Regions from separate parts of the Arthrobacter sp. SPT-J7 genome, predicted to be linked through region 2. Evidence: riboswitches for the same ligand, from Rfam matches in the RefSeq annotation. Region 2 holds a riboswitch; each other region holds the start of a gene.
What was found. Region 2 has a riboswitch for cyclic di-AMP ahead of AC5RWX_RS10405 (NlpC/P60 family protein). Riboswitches for the same ligand answer to the same signal wherever they lie in the genome.
Positions count from the first base shown of each region.

Region 1: linked by a shared signal. The riboswitch ahead of AC5RWX_RS22265 (C40 family peptidase) and the one ahead of AC5RWX_RS10405 (NlpC/P60 family protein) in region 2 are both predicted to bind cyclic di-AMP.
Region 3: linked by a shared signal. The riboswitch ahead of AC5RWX_RS09935 (NlpC/P60 family protein) and the one ahead of AC5RWX_RS10405 (NlpC/P60 family protein) in region 2 are both predicted to bind cyclic di-AMP.

Region 1 covers NZ_JBNHFF010000057.1:7,981-14,143, forward strand. Annotated here, with positions in the region: partial or broken gene AC5RWX_RS22245 (DUF3027 domain-containing protein) at 1-18, shown strand, start outside; gene serC (phosphoserine transaminase) at 443-1,573, opposite strand; gene AC5RWX_RS22255 (iron-dependent transcriptional repressor DtxR) at 1,851-2,546, shown strand; cyclic di-AMP (ydaO/yuaA leader) riboswitch at 2,692-2,902, shown strand; gene AC5RWX_RS22260 (M23 family metallopeptidase) at 2,913-3,734, shown strand; cyclic di-AMP (ydaO/yuaA leader) riboswitch at 3,863-4,045, shown strand; gene AC5RWX_RS22265 (C40 family peptidase) at 4,116-4,799, shown strand; gene AC5RWX_RS22270 (NlpC/P60 family protein) at 4,965-5,738, shown strand; gene AC5RWX_RS22275 (HNH endonuclease) at 6,017-6,163, shown strand, end outside.
Region 2 covers NZ_JBNHFF010000005.1:171,971-178,133, reverse strand. Annotated here, with positions in the region: gene glsA (glutaminase A) at 1-271, shown strand, start outside; gene AC5RWX_RS10410 (aldehyde dehydrogenase family protein) at 274-1,737, opposite strand; cyclic di-AMP (ydaO/yuaA leader) riboswitch at 2,139-2,323, shown strand; gene AC5RWX_RS10405 (NlpC/P60 family protein) at 2,328-3,209, shown strand; gene AC5RWX_RS10400 (MDR family MFS transporter) at 3,757-5,280, shown strand; gene AC5RWX_RS10395 (HNH endonuclease signature motif containing protein) at 5,674-6,163, shown strand, end outside.
Region 3 covers NZ_JBNHFF010000005.1:68,903-75,065, forward strand. Annotated here, with positions in the region: gene serC (phosphoserine transaminase) at 1-446, opposite strand, end outside; gene AC5RWX_RS09925 (iron-dependent transcriptional repressor DtxR) at 695-1,387, shown strand; cyclic di-AMP (ydaO/yuaA leader) riboswitch at 1,485-1,698, shown strand; gene AC5RWX_RS09930 (M23 family metallopeptidase) at 1,703-2,470, shown strand; cyclic di-AMP (ydaO/yuaA leader) riboswitch at 2,588-2,761, shown strand; gene AC5RWX_RS09935 (NlpC/P60 family protein) at 2,765-3,487, shown strand; cyclic di-AMP (ydaO/yuaA leader) riboswitch at 3,748-3,922, shown strand; gene AC5RWX_RS09940 (C40 family peptidase) at 3,927-4,727, shown strand; gene AC5RWX_RS09945 (HNH endonuclease) at 5,018-5,518, shown strand; gene mobA (molybdenum cofactor guanylyltransferase) at 5,515-6,163, shown strand, end outside.

The sequences.
Region 1 (6,163 bases), on a different contig from region 2:
ATGAACAGGAACAGGAATCGGGGCGCGGTGAGGACCGGTCGCACGAGGCGGAAGCCGCTACGCCCGCCGCCGGTGCAGAGCCGACTGATGGACGTGCTGACCACGCTGATGTGCTGGAAACAGACGCCGCCGGGCCTGCCGCCACCCAACCTGCCGCCACTCAGCCTGTCGATGGGGATGCTGGAGCCCTGGACGATGTAGTCCCGGATGACCAGGCCCATGACGACCAACCACAGGTGGACCAGGCCGAAGTTGAGGAAGCTGACGTGGCGGAGCAGCCCTCAGGCCAGCACTCCGGGACAGATTAAGGCACGGAAACAACCGCGCCCAAACAAGGAAACTGAGCTAAGAAACGCAACGGCGCCGACCGGGCAGGACCCGGGCGGCGCCGTCGTGCGTTAAGGCCGGAGGTTACGTCAGCCGGTTACGTGGGCAGTTTCGATCACTTGCGCAGTTCGCCCGCCACATAGTCGATGCTCGCAAGAAGCGCGGAAACATCGGCCGGTTCAATGGCCACGAAGGTTGCAATGCGCAGCTGGTTGCGGCCGAGCTTGCGGTACGGCTCGGTGTCCACGATCCCGTTGGCGCGAAGGACTTTGGCGACCACTGCGGCATCCACGGACTCATCGAAGTCAATGGTTGCGATGACGTTTGAACGCTCATCCGGCTTCGTCACGAACGGGGTTGCGAACTCCGAAGCCTCTGCCCAGCTGTAGATACGTCCGGCAGAGTCTGCCGTGCGCGAAGAAGCGAAGTCCAGTCCGCCGTTGGAGTTCAGCCACTGCACTTGGGCGTCCAGCGTTACCAGCGTGGAGAGTGAGGGCGTGTTGTAGGTCTGGTTCAACCGCGAATTGTCGACGGCCGTCTGCAGGTCCAGGAAATCCGGAATCCAGCGGTCACCCGCCTTGATCCGCGCCGCGCGTTCCAGGGCGGCGGGGGAGAACAGCCCAAGCCAGAGGCCTCCGTCCGACGCAAAATTCTTCTGCGGAGCAAAGTAGTAGACGTCACTTTCCGCGACGTCCACGTCCAGCCCGCCCGCGGCAGAGGTAGCATCCACCAGTACCAGGGCACCCTCATCTGCGCCGGCAACACGCTGTACCGGGGCTGAAACGCCCGTGCTGGTCTCGTTCTGGGGCCAGGCGTAAACGTCCACGCCGGCTTCGGCCGTGGCTGAAGGGCGTGTGCCCGGCTCGGACTTGATGATGGACGAGGAGCCCAGGAAGGGCGCTTTGTTGGTGGCTGCCGCAAATTTGGACCCGAACTCGCCGAAGGAAAGGTGCTGGGCCTTGTTTTCAACCAGGCCGAAGCTCGCCACATCCCAGAAAGCCGTCGAACCGCCAACGCCCAGGACCACTTCGTAGCCGTCGGGGGCACGGAAGAACTGGCTGAGACCTTCGCGGACGGAACCCACGAGGTTCTTGACCGGGGCCTGCCGGTGGGACGTGCCGAGGATGTTCTTCGAAGCCGCGGACAGCGCATCGATCTGCTCCTGCCTGACCTTGGAAGGCCCGGCGCCGAACCGTCCATCCTGGGGCAGGAGGTCGGCGGGAATAGTGATGCTGGTTTCGCTCACGGGTGCTCCAATTTCGGCGTGGACATGGCTTTGGTCCGGTCGGATGTTGGTGGCCGGCAGCCGGGGACGACTGCAACCAGGGCCTCCCTCATTCTGCCTGAACCGCTCTATCGGCGGGAACCGGAACCGTCATAGTCCAGCCAATGAGACGGCCCGCCCGCACCCACTGAACTAATCGGACAAAGTCAAAATAGGCTAAGCTTTTCCACGGACTACGTCGCGGTGAAGGCGATACGGTGGGACAACGCTAGGTACTGTGCTCGAGGAGCTGAGCTGGATGACGGATCTGATCGATACTACGGAGATGTACCTTCGGACCATTCTGGAGCTCGAGGAAGAGAACATCGTTGCCCTTCGTGCGCGTATCGCCGAGCGGCTGCGGCACTCGGGGCCTACCGTCTCCCAGACCATCGGGCGCATGGAGCGGGACGGGCTGGTTGTGGTCTCAGGCGACCGCCACCTTGAGCTCACCGAGACGGGCCGGAAGCGTGCCACCGAAGTAATGCGCAAGCATCGCCTGGCCGAACGCCTTCTCGCTGATGTGATCGGACTGGACTGGGCCTATGTCCACGATGAAGCCTGCCGCTGGGAGCACGTGATGAGCGAGCGGGTGGAACGGCGCATCTACGAGTTGCTGAACCACCCCACGGAGTCCCCCTACGGAAATCCGATTCCGGGCCTTGCTGCCCTCGGCGGCGTGCCGTCCCTGGGTTTCGCGGACGGAGCCATCAGCCTTCTGGAGGCAATGAAGTCGTACGGTCCTGCCTCGGTGGTGACCGTCAGCCGGCTTGCCGAGCCCATCCAGGTAGAGCCTGAACTGCTCTCCCAGCTCGATGAGGGGGGCATCCGGCCGGGTGCCGCCGTGTCGCTGGAACGGGTGGGCGACTACATTTCGGTTCGGGTTCCCGGCATCGAAGGGGCGCTTGAGCTGCCCCCGGAGGTAGCCGCCCACGTCTTCGTGGCGATCAGCTAGAAGGCGGCGAAGGGCCCGATACCCCATGGGAAGGCAGTTACGCAAAGATAACGGAATTGTTACTTTGCGGCTTAAGCATCTATAGTTGAACCAAGCGTTGATATTAAAGCGTTACCTGATCTGGAGCCGAGCTCTGCCAGCGGATCAGGAGCACGAGTCGTAACTGGCAGAGGCGGGGGAACCACAAGCGGCAGCAGGGGACTGCCTTGGGGTGAAGTCCGTCAGCAGCAAGCCACTTCCAGTGAAGGATCCCTCCGGGATATCTCTGTGCCGAAGCTTGCTTACGGCGGACCGGGTCTTTGCACTCTCTGACCCGAATCCGACAGCTAACTTCGCAGGCTTTCCAGAGAGGAACCCTTCTTGACCATGCAGAATTCCAGGGGACGCCGCCGCGCGGCGGTCCCTGCTTCGACACCGCGTGTCGTCGAAGCCATCACCTCGGAACGCCCCCGCGATCCGCACCGTGATGCGCGCCGCCGTCGGGGTCCCTTCCGTCAGATCACTGAGTTCGCTGCTGCCAGCGGCATCGGCCAAAAGGCCGGTATCGCCCTCGCTGCCACCGGCCTGGTACTCACCGTGACCGTGCCGGCCACCAGTCCCGTGATGGCAACGGATGCCTCCGGATCCACTCCTGCGGCCGCGTCTGCTGTTGCCCCCCAGCCGCAGGTTTCCGCGGAAGCTGGCGCCCAGATCGACTTCAGCCGCTCTGCTGTAGTTACCCAGGCGGACCCGGATGGCAAGCTGAAACAACTTCTCAGTGCCCAGTCTGCCGGCGCCATCACCCGCGCCGCTTCCGCGGGAAGCCTTGGTGCCCCGCTCGCTGCCCTGACCACTGCGTCGCCCTTCGGCTACCGGGTCAGCCCCATCACCGGAGGCTCCGGCGATTTCCACCGGGGACAGGACTATGTGGCCCAGTGCGGCACCTCTGTGCTGGCCGCAGCCACCGGAACTGTCACGTTCGTTGGATGGCACCAGTACGGGGGCGGCAATCGTGTGGTGGTGGATCACGGCAATGGCCTGGAGACCACCTACAACCACCTGTCATCCTTCAGCGTAAGGGAGGGGCAGACGGTGTCCCGCGGGGACGTTGTGGCCCTCAGTGGGACCACAGGAGCCTCCACCGGCTGCCACCTCCACTTTGAGGTCCAGGTCAATGGCGAGGTTGTTGACCCGACCGGCTGGCTTTAGTCAAGTGACTGTGAGCTATCACTTGAACTTGACCAGCCGTGACCTGAATGTGACATTCACCCAAAACTGCTGTACCGTCTAACTCGCGCCAACTTTTCCGAAGTTGACGCTCTTGTGCGGATTGCCTAACTCTGCCACCGCTCAAGGTCCGTTCGCATTTCATCGTCTGGCAGGGGCGGGGGAACCAATTTTGGCCTTCAGCTTTTTGGAGGCCTTGGGGTTAAGTCGCAAAAGCTTCCCAGGAAGCTACGCGGCCGGGTGACTCCCATCCGAATCCGACAGCTCACCTCGTAGGCATTGGGAGAGGCTACCTTCGTGTCTTCACGCCATAATTCTGCGCGCCACCGTGCGCAACCGGTTCGTACCAACCCCCTGGACTCCATGTCCAAGGCTGTTAGTGCCAATGCCGGGACAGTAGGTCGCCAGGCTGCAGTCATCGCAGCTGCGTCCGGCCTCATCCTGACCATGGGCCTGCCGGCCAATGCAGCGGACACCACCGCTGGTGTTTCCGCCTCCACTGAGTCCGGATCCGCACAGAGCACCCTCGCGGTCACAGCGGCACCCACGGCTACCGTTTCCTTTGAGCGCCCCGTGGTCAAAACCACGCCGGCACCCAAGGTCGAAACGGTGCGTGCGCAATCCACTGCCTCCGGCAACCGGACCGCTACCACCGCTACCACCGCAGCTGCTCCGGAATCCGCCCCGCAGAAGCTCACTGAAACCGTTGCCTCCGCTTCCACTTCCGGAATCGCGGGCATTGCCTACACCGGCATCGGCCGTCCGTACGTTTGGGGCGGCACCACTCCCAACGGCTGGGATTGCTCAGGCTTTACCCAGTGGGTCTACGCCCAGGCCGGCATCAGCATCCCCCGCGTTAACGCGTGGACTGCAATGAAGCCCACCTCCACGCCGCAGCCGGGTGACCTGGTCATGCAGAACGGCGGCGCGCACGTCGGCATCTACGTCGGCAACGGCATGATGATCAGCGCCCTGAACCCGTCCCAGGGAACGCTGCTGCACTCGGTAGCTGCTACCGGCTCTTCCGCGTTTTTCACTATGAACTAGTTCTTCGACCCCAGGGTCCAAGGGCTTTCATTGCCCAAACACGCTCTTCGCTAAATCACCACACATCCCCGTTCGGGGCGTGCCGGCGTACCCCCAAGATGCCGGCGCGTCCAAACACCTTTGGCTGCCTACAAGCGGTTTGAAGGAAAACGAAAGAGAGAACTGATGACTACTCGTGCAACCGCACGGCACCGCGCCGAGGTCACCAAAACCAACTCGCTCGCCATCAGTGCCAAAGCTGTTGGCGAGAACGCCGGCGGCGTAGGGCGACAGGCGGCTGTTATAGCAGCCGCTTCCGGCCTGGTCCTTACCAGCGGCCTCGCTGCCAACGCTGCTGACGCCAACGTCCAGCGTGACTCTGCCCCGGCCTCCAACCTGGAAGTTGAATCAACGGTTGAGGCTCCGATCTCCGCCGCTTCCACCATTGCCATCTCCTTCGAGAAGCCCGCTGTGACCACCACCCCGGCTCCCGTTGTTGAAGCTCCGGAGCCTGAGGTTGAAGTCCAGGAAGCCGCTCCGGCTCCTGCGCCGGCCGCAAAGACCGCCGCGGTCGCAAAGGTAACCGCCACGGCTCCGGCTGCGGCAGCCCCCGCAGCTCCTGCCTCGGCAAGCGGCAAGGGTGCAGCCATCCTGTCCGCCGCTTACGCCCAGCTTGGCGTCATGCAGGACTGCACCATGCTGGTGACCAACTCATTGGCTGCCGTGGGCATCAACTTCCACGACTGGCCTGCAGGCTACCTTTCCCTGGGCCGTACGGTGAGCGCTGCTGAAGCTCAGCCGGGCGACCTGATTTACTACGCCGACGGCGGCGCCGGCATGGCCCATGTGGCTGTCTACGCTGGTAACGGCCAGGCGGTACACGGTGGCTACAACGGCAACCAGACCGTTGTCTTCAGCGCCAACGTTGGCTCCGGCCCGGTGTTCATCCGCGTCAGCTGATAAACCGCGGCCGTAGCCACGGCTGATCAACATTGAACAGGACCCCTGCCTCGTCGGCGGGGGTCCTATTCAGTTAACCGCCTGGGCAGCTCCGTGTGCCTACCTGGGATGCGGCGGGCGGCCACCGAATTTCGGCCGGACACGGCAGTGCGTGCTCCAGCAATTAGCCGATAATGCATTTCTTTGTTTACTCTTGTGGTGTCGATCCATAGCCCGGACATGCCGAGGGCAGCCGGCCCTCGTGCCCCTGACGGGTGCGGCCGTGAAGAGGTACGTGCATGCGCACTCTCGTTCTGAATGCTGGATATGAACCGCTGGCGGTTATTACTTTCCGCCGGGCGCTGGTGCTTGTGCTCACGGGCAAGGCGAGCGTTGTTGCCGAAGGGGACGATCCCGTAGTGGGCCCCCAGGAAATCCTGGGCCGC
Region 2 (6,163 bases):
GCCCGGCCCGGAGAACAGCCGGGTCAAGCTCACCACCTTGAGCGCCGGCATGACGTTCGGCGAAATGGCGCTGGGCAGCGCGGACCGGCAGGAAACGACCGTGCGCGCCGCCGGAAAGGTACGGGTCAAGCTACTCCCGGCCGAAGCGATCAGCCGGCTGGAGAGCGAAAACCCGCGCCTCGCCGTCGAGCTGTGGAAAGCATTAACCCGCGACGCGTACGCCCATGTAGACCGCTACATGCGCGAGACCGCCGTGCGGATCCGCGATTGAAACTAGAACGGGTACTGGGCGTGTCCGCTTTGCTGAATGGTGATCCAGCGCTCCTCGGTAAACGAATTGATGCCGGCCTGGCCGCCGAATTTGCCGTAGCCCGACTCCTGGATGCCGCCGAACGGGGCCATCGGCTCGTCCTGCACCGGTTGGTCGTTGACGTGGCTGATGCCGGTCTTGAGCCGCTGCGCCACCTCAAAGCCCTCGGCCAGGTTCTCGGTGATCACGCCAGAGGTCAGCCCGTAATTCGTGTCGTTGGCCAGCTGTACCGCCTGCTCCGGGCCGTCCACCTCCATCACCGTGGTGGCTGAACCAAAGATCTCCTCGTCGTAGATCCGCATCTCCTCGGTGATGCCGGACAGTACCGTCGCCGGCACCACGGCTTGGCCGGCCTTCTCCCCGCCGGCCAGCACCTGCGCACCCTTGGAAACGGCGTCGTCGATCAGTGCGTACTGCCGGTCCGCCGAGCTTTGGTTGACCTGCGGTCCAATGACCGTGGCCTGGTTCATCGGGTCGCCGGTGGGAAGCTTGGCCACCTTTTCCGCAAAACGGCTAGAGAATTCATCCGAGATGCTGCGGTCCACGATCACCCGGTCGATGGACATGCAGATCTGTCCGGCGTTCATGAACGCGCCGAAGGCCGCGGCTTGGACGGCGTAGTCGATGTCTGCGTCTTTCAGCACCACCAGCGAGTTCTTGCCGCCGAGCTCGAGCACCGCCGGCTTCAGGTTCTGTGCCGCCAGCGTGCCGATGATCCGTCCGACTTTGGTGGAACCGGTGAAATTTACGTTCCGGACGCGCGGGTCGGAGATCAAGGTACTGACGACGTCGTTGGCGTCCGCGCGGTCGTTCGTGATCACGTTGAGCACCCCCGGCGGTAGGCCGGCATCCAGCATGGCATCCGCGAGGAACAGTCCGCAGGCCAGCGGCGCGTCCTCGCTGGGTTTGAGCACCACCGTATTGCCCACGGCCAGCGGGATGGCTATGGCACGGATGCCCAGGATGAACGGAGCGTTCCACGGCGACAGCGCCGCCACCACACCATAGGGCTGGCGGACCGAGAGCGAGAGCTTGCCCGGCAGATCGGTGGCGAGCACATCGCCCCGCGGAGCAGTGGTGGCTGCCGCGGCGGAGCGCAGGATGTTGGCGGCCAGCTGGATGTTGAAGCCGGCCCAGACCGCTACTCCACCGACTTCGCCGGCCATCAGCTCGATGCCCTGCTGCAGCCGCTCCTCCAACAGATCGGCAGCTTTCAGGAAGATTTTCGCTCGTTGGGTCGGAGGCGTGGCGGCCCAGGAGTCGAAGGCCGACGACGCCGCGTTGACGGCCCGCGTCACATCCTCCGGACCAGCGGCGGCGACGGTGGCGTAAGAGTCTCCTGTGTAGGGACTGATGTCCTCGGTGGTTTTGCCGGAAACCGCAGGCACGTGCTCGCCGTTGATGATCAGATCACGGGTGATGGGCATGGCGCTTCATTCCTCTCCGAAGTGGCTGGGCCACGCCGCCGGCCGCAAGCCGAAGCGCCGGCCGTTACGCGGCCCGGTTAATCCGGAGCCTACTCCCGCCGTCGGGCTCCGACAATGGGTTGTTTTGCGCGCTGTGGAAACCCATTGAGCGGGCTCATTTGGTGATGATCTTCACTCGGAAGGCCCGAAAATGGGCTTAAAAACGGAGTGAGCGACGGAGGTCTGTTCCCAAAGTTGTAGCAAGCAGCCTTTGTAGGGTGGGCGATAAACGGGCCGAGGGACGTTGCGCTTGTCCGGCTTTCAGGTTATCCACAGGTAAATTTCAGGGCTTGGACAGTTATCGAACTGTTATGTAACGTAATGATCACGTCGGCGATCAAGCCGCCGTCCTCGGAAGGTATTGCTGAGCTCTGCCAACCTTTCCGGGTTTGTTCGTTAGACATCTGGCAGAGGCGGGGGACCCACTTTCCGGGCCCCTTAGGGGCCCTTGGGGTTAAGTCGCGTGGAGTGCATGCCGCACTACCGCACGACCGGGTGACTCCCATCCGAATCCGACAGCTCACCTCGTAAGCATTGGGAGAGGTTACTTCTTGCTGCTCAAAAACAACCGTGCACGCCACCGCGCCACCCCCGTCCGCAACACCACTGTGGCCGGCCTGACCAACGCTGTTTCATCCCACGCCGGCACCGTCGGCCGCAGCGCCGCCGTTGTCACGGCTGCCGGAGGCCTGATGCTGGGCGTCGGCATGCCGGCCAACGCTGCCGCCAATGTCACTGTCCCGACCTACGGTGCAGCCGATGTTGCTGACGCCGTTGCCGCCCCGGCCAACACCAGCACCGAAGCTGCTTCCGACGCCGCCACCCACACCGTGGTCTCCGGCGACACCGTAGGCACGATCGCCGCCCAGTACGGCAAGAACGTGCAGGATGTCTTGGCCATCAACGGGCTGAACGCTTACACGATCATCTACCCGGGCGACCAGATCGCGCTGACCGGTTCCGCGCAGGGCACCCAGTCCGGCGGCCAGGTTGCTCTGGGCTCCGGCGCAGGCGCCAGCGTGGCTGCCGCAGCCACCCAGGCTGCACCGGCAGACACCGCCACCGTTTCGCTGGCCAGCACCGACATCGAGCTCGCTTCCAGCAACCAGAGCATCGTGGACATCGCCATGCAGGGTCTGGGCACGCCTTACGTCTGGGGCGGCACCTCCACCTCCGGCTGGGATTGCTCCGGCTTCACCCAGTGGGTTTACGCCCAGGTAGGCGTCGATCTCCCCCGCACCAGCCAAATGCAGGGCGGCGCCCTGACGCCGACCAGCAACCCGAAGGCCGGCGACCTGGTCGTGCAGAACGGTGGAGCCCACATCGGCATCTACCTCGGCGACGGCAAGATGATCAGCGCGCTCAACCCGAGCCAGGGCACCCTGGTTCACGACGTGAGCGCCATGCCGGTCACCGGCTACTACACCATCTAGTAGCACCACAGTTTCCTGGGCCGGCTATTCCCCCCAACGGCTGGCCCAGGACCACAGGGAGCCCCGTCGGCCACGCGCCGACGGGGCCTCTCCTCTTTAAATAGGGGCGTCTCCTCGTCAACTGCCGGGTTTTCCTCTTTAACCGGCCGGCTCCTCTTTTTGGGCCCCGTGTTTTTTCCGGCGAAGCTTCTCCTTATTAACAACGGGTCCTCTTTAACAACGAGACCTTGCCTCCGTGACGGGTAACCGCTGCCTTAACCGGCGAAGCTTCTCCCTTTGGGGCGGGGCTTCTCCTCTTTACGCGCTTTGCGGTGCGCGGACCAACTCTGCCCCGAGGCTTGGCTTCGGGAACTGCAGCGCACTCCCCCGCCCCACTCCAGGGCGACTCTGCCCGGGCACCGTCGTCGTGATTTGCCAGAGCATGAGGCGGAGCGGGAATAGGCCCTGCTGACCGAGGGTTAGACTACTATTCCGCCGTTTTCGCCGGCGCTCTTGGCCCTTCGGCGGCCGACCACAACAGCACGCACTCCCACCCGAGGATTCTCCCGTGAGTAATGAACCGTCGACGAATAGTGCCTCGGCGCGGCCCGGGCAGGCCCAGGGCGGCGGCTTGACGGCAGATGAATCACGCCGCAACCGCAAGGTGATCGGCATCCTGCTGGTTTCCGCTTTTGTGGTGATCCTGAACGAGACCATCATGTCCGTGGCCTTGACCGACCTGATGGAAGACCTGCACATCAGCGCCCGCGCGGCCCAATGGCTGACCACCGCGTTCATGCTGACCATGGCGGTGGTCATCCCGGTCACCGGCTTCCTACTTCAGCGTTTCACCACGCGGCAGGTTTTCACCGCGGCGATGCTGCTGTTCTCGTCGGGCACACTGCTGGCCGCCCTGGCTCCCGGCTTCGAGGTACTGCTGGTGGCGCGGGTGGTGCAGGCGTCGGGCACGGCCATCATGATGCCGCTGCTGATGACCACGCTGATGAACCTGGTGCCAGCGGAGGACCGCGGGAAAACCATGGGCAACGTCTCGATTGTCATTTCGGTGGCACCGGCGATCGGCCCAACCATCTCCGGCCTCATCCTGCATGCGCTGTCCTGGCGGTGGATGTTTTGGCTGGTGCTGCCGATCGCGCTGACCATGCTGCTGGTCGGCAACCGGAAGATCCAGAACGTCAGCGAGCCCAGGCAGGTTCCGCTGGACGTGCCGTCCGTGGTGCTCTCCGCCATTGGCTTCGGCGGGCTGATTTACGGCCTCAGCCAGGTGGGTTCCGGAGGAACAACGACGGCGGAGCCCACTTCGGGTGCCGCGATGTGGGTCGCGTTTGCGGCCGGCGGAGTGGCGCTGCTGGTGTTCCTGCTGCGCCAGGTGCGGCTGCAGCGCTCGGACAAGGCGCTGCTGGACCTGCGGCCCTTCCGCGTCGTCAACTTCTCCATGTCCGTGGGGCTGATGGCCGTGAGCATGGCGGCGCTGTTCGGCACCATCATTTTGCTCCCTATATATATGCAGCAGGTTTTGGGGCTGGAACCGCTGAAGATCGGCCTGATGCTGCTGCCGGGCGGGTTGCTGATGGGCCTGCTGGCCCCGCCCGTCGGCCGACTGTACGACAAGTTCGGACCGACGGTGCTGTTGGTGCCGGGAACAGTACTGGTCAGCGCCGTGCTCTGGTATTTGTCCACGGTCACCGAGAACACCGCGCCGATGACTCTGCTGGCCGCGCACCTCGTACTCAGCCTGGGCCTGGCGCTGCTGTTCACGCCGTTGTTCACAGCCGGTTTGGGCTCAGTCCGGCGGCCACTGTACTCGCATGGAAGCGCGATCATCGGCACCGTGCAGCAGGTGGCGGGTGCGGCCGGCACCGCCATGTTCGTTACCGTGATGTCCATGCAGACCGCTGCGCTTGCCGCCGGCGGCGCGGAAACGACGAAGGCGGTGGCCGGGGGCGTGCGTGCTGCCTTCCTGGCGGGAGCGATCATCTCCGTGGTGGCCGTGATTGCCGCGTTCTTCATCCGGAAGCCGGTCGAAGAACCGGCCGAGGTTGCCCGGAAAGGTGCGCCGGTCGCGCACTGAGGCTGGTTGGGTGCGCCGCCGCGTTCGCTAAGCCTGCTGGGGCTGCGCCACCGCGCACAACCTGGTTGGGTGCGCCACCGCGCACAAAGTCTGGTTGGGTGCGCACCGCGCACAAAGTCTGGTTGGGCGCGCCACCGCGCACTAAGTCTGCTGGGGCTGCGCCCGCCGCACCTTCATGAGGTGGTTGCTCACCTACACTGTTGTGGGAGTGGCGCCACGAAACGGTTCTTCACGCTTGCTAGGCACCCGTTTTGGTCACCCATCGCCGGCACTCGCCCTCCACAGGTTCCTGCTGCGGGCACTCCACCTCCACAAGTACCTATGTCGGCCACCTTATCCACCTATGAGTTCCTGGTTCTGCTCGCCTGTACGCGCGCTGCATAGGCTGGATCTATGGCGATCGAGGCGCTGGATGAGGCTCCGGGAGCAGACCAGGATGAGTCCGCTCTGCTGGACCGGCTGCGCGCCGAAATTACTGGGTTGAACGGCCGGCTTCGGAACGGCGGGCTGACGCGCAGCACAAAGTCCGTAGCCCGGACGGCAGAACAGGTTGAAGAGCTGGCCAATACCGTATCCCAAACCCAGCTCATCCTGGCCCGCATCATCAAGGCCCAGAACATCGCTGCCGTCGGAGAAACGGACACGCCCCACGACCCCGACGAACCGAATCGTCGCAAGCACGGCGCGTACAAGTCGAACGAGGACTACCTCCGGGCGAAGCTGGGCATTGCCCGGCAGGAAGCGGCGCGTCGGTTCCAGCTAGCGGAGGCCACCGAAGCCAAGCCGGTGGCCGAGGGCACGCCTGTTCCCCCGCCGCGGTTGCCGGTGCTCGCCCGCGCGTTGGATGAGGGGATGGTTTCCGGCCAAGCCGCCGATTTGATCC
Region 3 (6,163 bases), 100 kb from region 2:
TGCGCCCAGGCATACACGTCCACGCCGGCCTCTGCCCGCGGCTCCGGCCGGGAACCGGGCTCTGCGGTGATGATGCTGGATTCGGCCAGGAACGGGGCCTTGTTGGTGGCGGCAGCAAACTTGGAGCTGAACTCGCCGAAGGATAGGTGCTGGGCCTTCTGCTCGACCAGTCCGAACGAGGCGACATCCCAGAAGGCGGTGGAGCCGCCGACGCCCAAGATGATCTCGTAGCCGGCCGGAGCCTTGAAGAACTCCCGCAGTCCCTCGCGGACGCTGCCGACCAGGTTCTTCACTGGAGCCTGGCGGTGCGACGTTCCCAGCAGGTTGCGACCCGCGGCGACCAGCGCGTCGACCTGTTCCGGACGGACCTTGGACGGACCGGCGCCAAAACGCCCGTCCTTCGGGAGGAGGTCGGCGGGAATGCTGATGGACTGGGTATCGCTCATGAATACCTTTCCTGGCGTGGTGGCAGTGATCTCGATGGCAGTTCACCGTTGAACGCCCGTATCATTCTGCCCCAACGCCAGCGGGCGCTGTTAGTCGGAACCGGGAATGTTGCGTGGCGCCGCGGCGCGTCTACCAGCGGCGAAACTGCCGGTCGTGTAGGGAAAACAAGCTAGGCTGGAGAAGGGCCCCACCCTCATGCCTGCTGCTGGAGCAGCCTTTTCACCGCGCGCCGAGGAGCAAGAACCAATTGACCGATCTCATCGACACCACCGAGATGTACCTGCGCACCATCCTCGAGCTCGAAGAAGAGAACATTGTCGCGCTGCGCGCCCGGATTGCCGAGCGGCTGCGCCATTCCGGCCCCACCGTCTCCCAGACAATCGGCCGGATGGAGCGGGACGGACTGGTAGTCGTCACCGGTGACAGGCATTTGGAACTGACCGAACTGGGCCGGCGCAAAGCAACCGAGGTTATGCGCAAGCACCGGCTGGCCGAGCGGTTGCTCTCCGATGTCATCGGCCTGGACTGGGCCTACGTCCATGACGAGGCCTGCCGCTGGGAACACGTGATGAGCGAACGGGTGGAGCAGCGGCTTTACGAACTGCTGGGCAAGCCGACGGTTTCCCCCTACGGCAACCCGATCCCGGGGTTGGAAGCGCTCGGCGGCCAGCCCGTGGAGGAATCCTACGGCTTGCTCAACCTGGCCCAGGCGATGGGCACGTACACGCCCGACAAGCAGGTCAGCATCATCAGGCTGGCCGAACCGATCCAGGTGGAGCCGGAACTGCTGGTCCAGCTGGAAGAGGGCGGACTGAAGCCCGGCGCGACACTGCAACTGGAGACCGCCGGGGAGTACATTTCCGTGCGCGTGCCGGGCATCGAGGGGGCTCTGGAATTGCCTCCGGAGGTCGCGGCCCACATCTTTGTCTCGATGGAATGAATCGTTGCGCCGCGGAATTACGCGGCTTGGATAACGGATTTATCACTTTCACTGACTTTCCGTATAGTTAATCCGGGCGCCGAGCTATCGGTCCCCCACCCTCCGCAAGCCGAGCCCTGTCGGCGGGGGAGTGGATCCGTGAGACAGGGGCGGAGGACCCACCAAGCGGCAGTTTGTACGCTGCCTTGGGGTGAAGCCGCAGCGGGCAAAGCCACAGTGAATCGTTCCACTAAAGCTCTGCGCGATGCGGCCGAGTTTTCTCTTGACTCGAATCCGACAGCTAACTTCGCAGGCGCTTTGGGAGAGGTATAGATTTTGGCAGGACACAAAGCCTCGGGACGGCGCCGTTTAACCGCCCCGGTCGAGCACCCACGCCCTCGCGCAGCGACAGCCGGACGGCGGCGTGCGCAGCCGGCACCGTCGCCGGTAGCAGTCGCCGCACGCGACGTTGGCCATAAAACCGCGATTGTCGCTGCCGCCTCCGGCATGGCGCTGACCGTGATGCTTCCGACGACGGCCGGCGCCACAGCCGACGCCCCGCAGGAAGCACTGGCAACCAGCAGCATCTCAGCGGCTACCGAAGCACGCCTGACCTTTGAACGGGCCGCGCTGACCAGTAAGTTCGACCCGGACACCAAGCTGAAGCAGGTCATGGTCGCCTCCGGCGGGAAGGCTAAGCCGATCGGCAGCGAAGGGTCCCTTTCGCAGCCGATGGACGAGCTGATCAAGACCTCGCCGTTCGGCTACCGGGTCAGCCCCATCACCGGTTACGCCGGAGAATTGCACACCGGCCAGGACTACGGGGCACCCTGCGGTACGCCGGTACACTCCGCGGCCGGCGGCACAGTCGTCGAAGCCGGGTTCCAGGTCGGCGGTGGCGGAAACCGGATTGTGGTGGACCACGGCAATGGCCTGGAGACCACATACAACCACCTGAGCACCATCGACACGACGGTGGGCGCCACCGTGGCGCGGGGCGAGGTTCTGGGCGAAAGCGGCACCACTGGAGCCTCAACCGGCTGCCATCTGCATTTCGAAGTCATGGTCAACGGCAAGCTGGTGGACCCCACCGGCTGGCTCTGATTGACACGCCGTAACCGGAATGTGACTCAGTCGCCAAACTGTTATAAGGTTTCACCTGTGCCTGGCAGCAACTGCCAGGCACCTTCGGGCGGAATGCCGAACTCTGCCGTCGCCCGAAGTTCGTTCGCACCGAATCGCATGGCAGAGGCGGGGGAACCACTTCCCGGACGTCGCAGGACGTCCTTGGGGTAAAGCCGATCAGGCCCGGGCCACCAGCCCGGAAGCCGACCGGCCGGATGAACTCCCATCCGAACCCGACAGCTCACCTCGCAGGCATTTGGGAGAGGTACAACCGTGTCCAAGAGCATTACTGCGGGCCGCCACCGTGCGACCCCTGTCCGCACCAGCCCGCTTGAGACGATTTCCAAGGCTGTTTCCGCAAACGCCGGAACTGTTGGACGCCAAGGTGCCGTTATCGCCGCTGCTACCGGCATCGTTCTAACCGGTGCCATTCCGGCTCAGGCCGTCAGCGCCGACCGCAGCGTCGACGCCCCGGCCCGCATCCAGGTGGAAGCCGTGCAGGCTTCGCCGGCTGTGAAACTGACCTTCGAACGTGCTCGGATTACGTCCACCCCGGCACCGCAGACCGTGGTCCAGCCCGTCTCGAACGAGATCAACCCGACGACCGGCGACGATGCCGCATCGAACAAGGGCAAGTCCAGCAAAAAGAGCGGCGAAGCTGCCGCCAGCGGCGTGGCCGGCGCCATCGTCGCTGCCGCGTACGGCCAGATCGGTGTGGGTCAGGACTGCACCGCACTGGTTGAGAACGCGCTGCGCGCGGCCGGCTTCTCGGTCGGCGACCTCGCCCCGGCACAGTTCTTCGCCTACGGCACGCAGGTCTCCACCCCGCAGCCGGGCGACATCATCTACTACGCCAACGGCGGCGCCGGCGTGGCCCACGTGGCCATCTACGTTGGCAACGGCCAGGCCGTCCACGGCGGCTGGGCCGGTTACAGCACCGTGCTGGGCAGCGCCTACATCGGCTCCGGACCGGTGTTCATCCGCCCGGCGGGCTAAGGGCCTTCCTGAGGCCCTCTCTAGGGGGTGTATCGCGGCGTGCCTTTCGGGGCGCGCCGTCGGTCCTTAAACCCCGCTTGCGGCGGTGCGACGGGCGCCTGAATCCCCTTTTCGGTGCGTATGGGGCAACCTCCGTAACCTAAAGATCACCGTTCCGTGATCAGAACGTGACAATGCTCGCTGCATCGTATACGCTGTTACTCGTTCCAGCTGCCAGCGGCTGGTACCTCTGGGTGGATTGCCGAGCTCTGCCACCATCCAGGGTTCGTTCGCAAAAACTTCGCGGGCAGAGGCGGGGGAACCAAATTCGGGTTCCGTACAGGAACCCTTGGGGTTAAGTCGTAGGGCTCTCAGGCTTTTGCCGGGGAGGACTACGGCCGGGTGCACTCCCATCCGAATCCGACAGCTCACCTCGCAGGCATTGGGAGAGGCCTTTAACGTGTTCAATAACACCGTCACCGGGCGCCACCGCGCCGTTTCCGTCCGCACTAACCCGCTGGAGACGATTTCCAAAGCCGTCTCATCCAATGCCGGATCCATGGGGCGCTCCGCAGCCGTTATTGCTGCCGCCTCCGGATTGGCCCTGACCGCCGGCATCCCCGCGCAGTCAGCCACCATCGAACGCACTGCGTCCACCGTGTCCGTTCCCAGCCGCGTGCAGGTGGACACGGTCCAGGCTTCCAGTGCTGTCGAACTGACCTTCTCGCGCCCCGACATCACGTCGACTCCGGCCCCTAAGCCGGAGCCAGTGGTCGAAGCCGTGGCCCAGGAAGTGGAGCCGGTTGTCGAGCAAGCGGCAGACGCAGCACAGACTGCGGTCCAGGAAGCCGCCCCGGCGGCCGCAGCGCAGCCCGCAGCCGCCAAGCCCGCAGCTGCCAAGGCCGCCGCACCCGCACCCGCCACCGCCTCCGCCAGTGGCGTGGCTTCCACCCTGGTCTCCTCCGCTTACGGCCAGATCGGTATTTCGCAGGACTGCACCGCCATGGTGGAGAAGGCCCTCCGCGCCGCCGGTAAGTCGGTGGGCGACCTCGCCCCGGCGCAGTTCCTCAGCTACGGCACGCAGGTTTCCACCCCGCAGCCGGGCGACCTGCTCTACTACTCCGACGGCGGCGCCGGGGTTGCGCACATCGCCATCTACGTGGGCAACGGCCAGGCCGTCCACGGCGGCTGGACCGGTTACACCACCGCGTTGGCCAGCGCCGATGTGGGATCCGGCTACGTCGCCATCCGCGTCAACTAGGCTTCGGTCTTTTCCGGTCTGCTAGACCGTCCACCGGCCCCGGTACATGCCCAGCGTGGACCGGGGCCGGTGCCGTTTTTGGCCTAACGGCGGCCGCCCGCCTGATCCGCCGAGGACCGGAGAACAGCCGGCGAACATCTGGCTGCTCCGGTCGAAACTGCCCACCAACAGCGAAAAAAGTTAGCGCAGAACGTATCGACCGTCATACTCTTTGACTGTTAGTGCAGAAAATCCAGTCCCCGACCGGAGCTGAAGCACCGGTCGGGTTGGCCACACCTAGAGGAATGTGCATGCGCACACTCGTTCTGAATGCTGGATACGAACCGCTGGCGGTCGTCACCTTCCGCCGGGCGCTGCTGCTTGTGCTCACCGGCAAGGCCAGCGTGATCGCGGAAGACGGTGATCCCGTCGTCGGGCCGAACGACATTCTGGGCCGCCCTTCGGTGATCCTGCTTAACCGGTACATTAAGATTCCGTACAATCAGGACACCGCCGTGACCCGCCGCGGAGTGCTGCGCCGGGACAACCACCTGTGCGCCTACTGCGGCAAGACGGCCACCACGGTGGACCATGTGAGGCCGCGCTCGCGCGGAGGTGCGGACAGTTGGGAGAATCTAGTGGCCTGCTGCCTGCGCTGCAATAACGCCAAGGGCGACCGCACACTGGCCCAGATGGGCTGGAGCCTGCGGTTCACGCCCCGCCCGCCTAGCGGTGCGCGCTGGCGGATCCGCGATCTGGACCGGCCGGCCCCCGCCTGGAGCCAGTTCCTCGACAGGCATACCGCCGCGTGACTGCTCCCGAATTCGACGCCGTCGTGCTGGCTGGCGGCCGATCCTCGCGGCTGGGCGGAAGCCCCAAGGCCCTGCTGCAACTGGACGGGTCCACGCTGTTGCGCCGCACGCTGGAGGCTGTCCACGGCGCCCGGCGGATCGCCGTCGTGGGCCCGGAGGACCTGCTGGAGGAAGTGGACGCTTTCCGCCGGTCGGTGGCTTCCGGACCGCCCCGGCTTCTGCTGACCCGGGAGGACCCGCCGTTCTCCGGTCCGGCAGCGGGCATCGCGGCCGGGGTGCAGGCTCTGGCGGCCGAGACAGATGGCCGTTCACCGGCTCCTGCACCGGGCGACGACGGCGGCGCACCGGCTCCTGCGCCGGACGACGACGACGGCGCACCGGCTGTGGCACCGGACGACGACGGCGTCCCGGGCCGGGCGCCGTTCACCCTGCTCTTTGCCTGCGATATGCCGTGGCTGGCCGGGCTGCCGGAACTGCTGCTGGGCGGTGCCGCCCGCGCGCCGCAGGCGAAGCTCTGGATCCCGGTGGACACCGACGGCAAACGGCAGCAGTTGGCTTGCTGTGCGGACAGTGCAGCCTTGGTGGCAGCGGTGCAAAAGGCCGGGGGAGCGGCCGGGCTGGAAGGCCAACCGGTGCGAAGGCTGC